DNA from 3 places in the Massilia sp. NBRC 108631 genome. Region 3 is predicted to be linked to each of the others. Evidence: predicted binding sites of a transcription regulator. Region 3 holds the regulator's gene; each other region holds the start of a gene.
The links. The regulator sigma-54, encoded in region 3, starts transcription at its own class of promoters, with help from an activator protein. The targets are predictions, from matches to a motif close to TGGCANGNAANCTGCTTT.
Positions count from the first base shown of each region.

Region 1: AC6H42_RS01840 (PEP-CTERM sorting domain-containing protein) is a predicted target of sigma-54. The motif match lies at 1,161-1,178, and genes of this name have one in related genera.
Region 2: AC6H42_RS04790 (pilin) is a predicted target of sigma-54. The motif match lies at 1,024-1,041, and genes of this name have one in related genera.

Region 1 covers NZ_BAAKJE010000019.1:46,986-49,249, reverse strand. Annotated here, with positions in the region: gene prsT (XrtA/PEP-CTERM system TPR-repeat protein PrsT) at 1-992, shown strand, start outside; gene AC6H42_RS01840 (PEP-CTERM sorting domain-containing protein) at 1,208-2,155, shown strand; gene AC6H42_RS01835 (FAD-binding oxidoreductase) at 2,152-2,264, opposite strand, start outside.
Region 2 covers NZ_BAAKJE010000047.1:22,708-24,971, forward strand. Annotated here, with positions in the region: gene AC6H42_RS04785 (flagellar brake protein) at 1-391, shown strand, start outside; gene AC6H42_RS04790 (pilin) at 476-973, opposite strand; gene AC6H42_RS04795 (FHA domain-containing protein) at 1,156-1,860, opposite strand; gene sucD (succinate--CoA ligase subunit alpha) at 1,928-2,264, opposite strand, start outside.
Region 3 covers NZ_BAAKJE010000245.1:12,119-14,382, reverse strand. Annotated here, with positions in the region: gene lptB (LPS export ABC transporter ATP-binding protein) at 1-181, shown strand, start outside; gene AC6H42_RS26265 (RNA polymerase factor sigma-54) at 189-1,679, shown strand; gene hpf (ribosome hibernation-promoting factor, HPF/YfiA family) at 1,747-2,103, shown strand; gene AC6H42_RS26255 (enoyl-CoA hydratase/isomerase family protein) at 2,197-2,264, shown strand, end outside.

The DNA of each region.
Region 1 (2,264 bases), on a different contig from region 3:
TGACGCTGGCGCAGAAGCTCCAGGGCAGCAACCCCGCCAGCGCCGACGTGCTTGCCTTGCTGGCGCAGGCCCAGACCGCCGCAGCCAGCCATGAAGCCGCACTCGACAGCTATAAGAAACTGGCTGTGCTGCAGCCGGATTCGGCCATGGTGCAGATGCAGATTGCCGGCGCCAATATGGCGCTGCGCCAGTTGCCCGAGGCGCTGACCGCGTCGCGCAAGGCGCTGGCGCTGCAGCCGGACAATGGACTGGCGCAGCTGACGACGGTGCGCCTGCTGGTGGAACAGGCGGCCTGGACGGAAGCCTTCGGCATCGCCCAGCAAGCCCAGAAGCGCAGTCCGAAACTGCCGCAGGGCTACAAGCTGGAAGGCGATATCCTGATGGCGCAAGGCCGGGCTGCGCCCGCGCTCAAACTCTATGAGCAGGCATATACGCTGCAGCCCAGCGGCCCCACGGTGATCGCCGTCCACCGCGCGCTCGAGGCGCTGGGACGCAGGCAGGATGCCACCGCGCGCATGCTGCAGTGGCTGAAGGAACATCCGCGCGACGCGGCGGCGCGCATTTACCTGGCCAGCGCGCTGATGAACGCGCAGGATTACGCGGGCGCGGCGGCGCAGTACGAAAAGATCGTCGAGGCCGACGCCGGCAACGTGATGGCGCTAAACGACCTGGCATGGTCGCTGCAGCAACTGAAGGACAAGCGCGCACTCGCCTTCGCCGAACGCGCGCACAAGCTGGCGGCCGCCAACCCCGCCGTCAGCGATACACTGGGCTGGGTGCTGCTGGAGCAAGGCCAGCCGGAACGTGCCCTGCCACTGCTCAAGCTGGCCAGCGATGCGGCGCCGCACGCCACCGAGATCCGCTTCCACTATGCCACCGCGCTGATGAAAAGCGGCGACAAGCCGGCCGCGCGGCGCCAGTTCGAGCGCCTGCTGGCGGACAAATCCTTCGCGCGGCACAGCGAGGTGCGGGCCTTGCTGCCGCTGCTGTAGGCGCAACGGCAGGCGAACCGCGGTCCGAACGCAGGCGAACCGGACAGCGCCGGCCGCGATGCCTTCCGGCCGCAGCTGCGTCGCTTTTGCTTACACGCACGCGCCGCAGTTACAGGAAAGCATGCGCGGACCCATGTAGCACGGGCGCCCTGCAGCGCGGCGCACCGTTGGCGCGCATATTGCTAAGTAACTGCCAAGTAGTTACATGAGAGTCCATGAGCCACCAACCACAGGAGTTCATCATGCTTAGCTTGGCCGTTATACGCAACGCGCTGTGCTGTCTGTCCGCCGTCCTGGCGCCGCTGGCCGCGGCGGCGCCGCTCGCTCCCTTCGCACTGACCAAATCCGGCGCGGTGGAGATCAGGTACAGCGGCTACCAGGCCGCCAGTGCCGACCACCAGCCCGCCACGGCCGGCGTACTGCGGGAGTCAGGGTTCGCGGCCGGCTATCTGACGTCGATCACCGGACTGGACAACCCATCCGACAGCTTTTGGCATCAAAGCCAGAATAACCAGAGCATTTCCTTCATGATGTATGGCATGGGCGACGCCAGCAGCGCGCCCGCGACCGGCGGCCTCGGCAAGCGTACCTACAGCGTGGGCTGCACCAACGCCGCCTTCGGCTGCGACGGGCTGATCCACCTGGACTTCTACCTCGACCAGCAAATCGGCGGCACCAACCCCGGCTTCGGCTTGGGCGGCGTCAAGGCCAGCGACCGCCAGGGCTTCGGCAAGCTCCAGGGCATCACCGACGGCGAGCTGCTGATGAGCTGGGTATTCGCGCCTGGACTGGTCAACGGCCCGGTGGCCGGCATGAGCGACCCCGGCTTCAATCCCTACTCGACCACGCTGTTCCAGGAATTCGACGGCATGCCTATCCCGGCCTACGGCACCGGCGCCTATCTGGCCGACTGCGTGTCCGGCCCCGGCTGCCTGTACTTCCGCAGCGGCAGCAACGCAGGCGGCGCCGATTTCTTCGGCATCAACACCTTGACACGCACACTGGCCGGCTCCATCGTGGCGCAGAACGGCTGGAGCACCCGGATTGCCAATCCGGTCGTCGCGCAGGTCGCGCTGCCCGAGCCGGGCATGCTGGCGCTGATCGCCGTGGGCTTGCTGGGCCTGGCCATGCGCCGCCGGCGCGGCGGGCCATGCGCGCCCTAGCCTGGCCCCGGCTGGTAGCGCCCGGGCGCGATGATGCCTTGCGGATCCAGCGCAGCCTTGATGCGCGCTACGGTGCGCCAGTAGCTGTCGCCGCCGCCATCGAGGTCGG
Region 2 (2,264 bases), on a different contig from region 3:
GAAGATCCAGGGTACCAGCTTGCGCACGGCGATGCGGGTGAAGGTGGATATTCCGGCGCAGCTGAGCTGCGAGACCAGCGGCAGCGTGTCGGTGTTCCTGGTGAACCTGAGCGTGTCGGGGGCGCTGATCGAATCGAAGCGGCAACTGGAATCGGATGATGCGATGGTGGGACTGTCGTTCACGCTGATTGCGCAGCCGGGCAACCGGCAGGTGCTGGTCAACACGCACGCGAGCATCCGCAATATCAACGTGATCAAGCCTGCGGCGGGCGACAAGCCGGAGGTGTTCACCTATGGCGTGCAGTTCGTGAATCTCGACCCGACGCATTACACCTTGCTGCAGAACCTCACCTACGAAGCGCTGATCGCCGACCGGCAGAAGATTGTGTAGGCATAAAAGCAAAAAAACCTGGCCGAGGCCAGGTTTTTTTTCGCGCCGGCGCCGGAGCGCCGTCTGCGGTGATGGGGTGTTAGCTTATGGGGCTGGCGCTGGGGCTGGGGCTGGGGCTGCTGCCGCGGTAACGTTATTCTTCGTAATGGCGGCCAGTGCGGCAGGTTGAGTCACCGTGGTCGTGTTATCCCAAGAAATCGTCGAGCCGTTCAGCGTAGGTGCCATGGTAATGAGCAGACCATCCACACCAGTGCCGATGCCAGTACCCATGGTCAAGACAATGGTACCGTTCGTGACGGTTACGCCGGCGACTTCTTTAGTTGGGGTGAAAACAGGAACGCCGCCGGAGCCGGTATCGCAGGTGTCGAACGAGCCACCGGCTTCTTGCGAGCACAGACCAACCGCAGTCTTGATGGAGTTGACCGAACCCAGTGCATTACCGACCTTGGCTTTGATGGTGTAGTCGCTGTACGCAGGAATTGCCACTGCTGCCAGGATACCGATAATTGCCACGACGATCATCAGTTCGATCAGGGTGAAACCGGCTTGGGCTTGTTTCTTCATCATTTTCATGGATTTCATTTTGCTGCTCCTCAAGGGGTGAACTGGTTGTTTGGTGCCACACTTGAGTTAGAGCAATTGGTGTGCCAGGTCCTAAACCGGCCTTTTGCATGTAATCTGCGCCAATTTTCGTCACTTCGGCCCCGTCTGGCTGACGATTTTTGTCAGCCGGGCTGCCGAAGTTTGGCAGTTGACGATTTTTGTCAGGCTAAATCTTGTTTGAATGCCATCTGCGTGCCGCTCAGGTCAAGCACGTCGCCGTTTTGCAGGCGTTGGGGCTGCCTGCCAAGGGCGGCGCCGTTCAGGGTGGCGATGGCGTCGCCGTCGGCTTGCACCACGGAATAGCCGTCCGCCGCGCGCGAGACGACAATCACCTGCACGCCGGGCCGGCCCAGCGTGGTCAGCGGTTTGGTCAGCGCCAGTTGCTTGCCCGCGTTGGCGCCGTTCAGCACTTCAATGCGGCCAAGCGCGGCAGGGGGTAATGCTGCGGACAGCGCGGCAGGCGCCGCAGCGGCGGCGGGCGTGGACGCGTTTGCGGCCGCCGGAGCGGAGCCCGGGCGGTATGGAGGGGCGACCGGGATGGTGACGCTCTCGCCCATCGGTGCGGGAACCGGGCGCACGCCGTCGGCCAGGTATTCGATCCGGTATCTGGCGATCTTGATGGTGTCCTGGTGCTGCAGGAAGTGCTTGCCCACGCGCTGGCCGTTGACGAAGGTGCCATTGGTGCTGCGCAGGTCTTCCAGGAAGGATTCGTCGAGGATGGTGGTGATGACGGCGTGCTCGCCGCTGACGGCCGGATGGCTCAGCACGATGTCGTTGCGGCTGCGGCGGCCGATGCTCATCCGTTCCCGGCTCAGCGGGACTTCCTGTTCCACCACGCCGTCGCGCGAAATGATGATCTTCCCCAAGCAAAATCTCCAGGCAATAAAAAACGGGGAGCCTAAGCTCCCCGTTATTATTCACTAAAACAGTGAATTACAGCATTGCCTTCAGCAGACGCGCCATTTCGGACGGGTTCTTGGTGACGGTGATGCCGCAGGCTTCCATGATTTCCAGCTTGGCTTGCGCGGTGTCTGCGCCGCCGGAGATCAGCGCGCCGGCGTGGCCCATGCGCTTGCCCGGAGGAGCGGTGACACCGGCGATGAAGCCCACTACCGGCTTCTTCATGTTGTCCTTGATCCAATATGCAGCATTGGCTTCGTCCGGACCGCCGATTTCGCCGATCATGATGACCGCGTCGGTATCCGGATCGTCGTTGAAGGCCTTCATGATGTCGATGTGCTTCAGACCGTTGATCGGGTCGCCGCCGATG
Region 3 (2,264 bases):
CCTCAAGGAGCGCGGCATCGGCGTGCTGATCACCGACCACAACGTGCGCGAGACGCTGGGCATCTGCGACCGCGCCTACATCATCAACCAGGGCAGCGTGCTGGCGTCCGGCCGTCCGGACGATATCATCGCCGACGAATCGGTGCGGCGCGTCTACCTCGGCGAACACTTCCGCATGTAAGCCCGCCATGAAACAGTCACTGCAACTCCGCACCTCTCAGCACCTGGCGCTGACGCCGCAACTGCAGCAGTCGATTCGACTGCTGCAGCTGTCCACGCTGGAGCTGCACCAGGAACTGGAGCAGTTGCTCGGCGAGAACCCCTTGCTGGAACGGCTGGACGACCCGCTGGACCGCTCGCTGCGGCTGCTGGGCGACGGCGCCATCAACCCGACCCAGTCCACCGGCGCGGACGCCTCGCCGGCCGAAGTGGGCGCACCGGCGCAGGACAGCGCACCGGCCGGCGAGGGCGATCCCTTCGAGGGCGCCAGCGGCGACGGCGACAGCGCCAGCGGCGCCGAGGCCGATACCGACTGGAGCGACGCCGGCCGCAGCAAGGCGCCGGACGACGAGGACTCGCGCCCGCAGCTCGAAGCGAGCCACTGCACCCTGCGCGAGCACCTGATGGAGCAGATGCGCGTGACCGTGCAGCAGCCGCGCGACCGCGTGCTGATGGAACTGATCATCGATGCGCTGGACGAAAACGGCTACCTCGAAGAGCCGCTGGAGGAAATCCATGCGCGCCTGCCGGAAGAGGCGGACGTGGAGCTCGAGGAACTGCAGACGGCGCTCACGCTGCTGCAAAGTTTCGACCCTATCGGCGTGGGCGCGCGCAGCGCGTCCGAGTGCCTGGCGCTGCAGATCAAGCGCATGCCCGGGGTGCCGCTGGTGACGCGCCGCATGGCCATCTGCATCGTGGAAAAGCACCTGGCCTGGTTCGCGCAGCGCGAATTCAACAAGCTGAAAAAAGCCCTCGACTGCGACGACGAAGACCTGCGCGAAGCGCAGGCGGTGATCCGCCAGTGCAATCCGCATCCGGGCGCCGAGTTCGCCTCCGACGTATCCGACTACGTGGTGCCGGACGTGATCGTGAAGAAGGCGCGCAACGGCTGGCAGGTCACGTTGAACAACGACGTGATGCCGCGCCTGCGCGTGAACGCGCTGTACGCCAACATGCTCAAGCAGGGCAAGGGCGAGTCGGCCATGGGCGCGCAGCTGCAGGAAGCCAAGTGGCTGATCAAGAATATGCGCCAGCGTTTCGACACCATTTTGCGCGTGGCGCAGGCGATAGTAGAAAGACAAAAGAACTTTTTCAGCCATGGCGCCGTTGCCATGAGACCCCTTGTGTTGCGTGAAATTGCTGATACACTGGGACTACACGAGAGCACTATTTCTCGCGTAACAACTCAGAAATACATGCTGACTCCGCATGGGATGTTTGAGTTGAAATATTTCTTTGGCAGTCACGTCGCCACCGAAGCAGGAGGAGAAGCATCCTCGACGGCGATACGGGCGCTGATTGTGCAATTGACAGGAGCTGAAGACCCGAAAAATCCTTTATCCGACAGTAAGATTGCGGACATGCTGGGTGAACAGGGCATGGTAATTGCGCGACGGACTGTTGCCAAATATCGCGAAGCCTTGAAAATCCCTCCGGTAAGTCTGCGTAAAGCTTTGTAGTTTTACTTGGGTTCCCCTGCGCGCCAAAAACACCAAAGCGTACGAACCCTTATCTTTAGGAGTGTGTATGAATCTCACCATCAGTGGACATCATCTCGAAGTGACCCCCGCCATCCGTGAATACGTGCAGAACAAGCTGGAACGGGTCAAGCGCCATTTCGATCAAGTTATTGATATTGCTGTCATCCTGACTGTAGATAACCTCACCGAGAAAGACAAAAGGCAGAAGGCCGAGATCAACCTGCGAATGTCCGGCAAGACTGTGTACGTGGAAAGCCTGTCGCAAGACCTGTATGCTGCCATCGATACGCTGATCGACAAACTGGACCGCCAAGTGATGAAGTACAAAGCCAAGGTGCAGGAGCATGGCCACGACGCCATCAAGCACCTCCCGGACACGTACGAACCTGCCCCGACCGCATAACGGGTCACCGGCACTCCCAACAAAGGGCGCATCTGGCGCCCTTTTTTGCGGCCGCGCTAAAATGGGGCTCTAACAATTCCAGAGACATCCAGCATGAGCGAGCACGTCCTTACCCAGGTTGCCAACGGCACCGGCTTCATCACCCTCGACCGCCCCAAGGC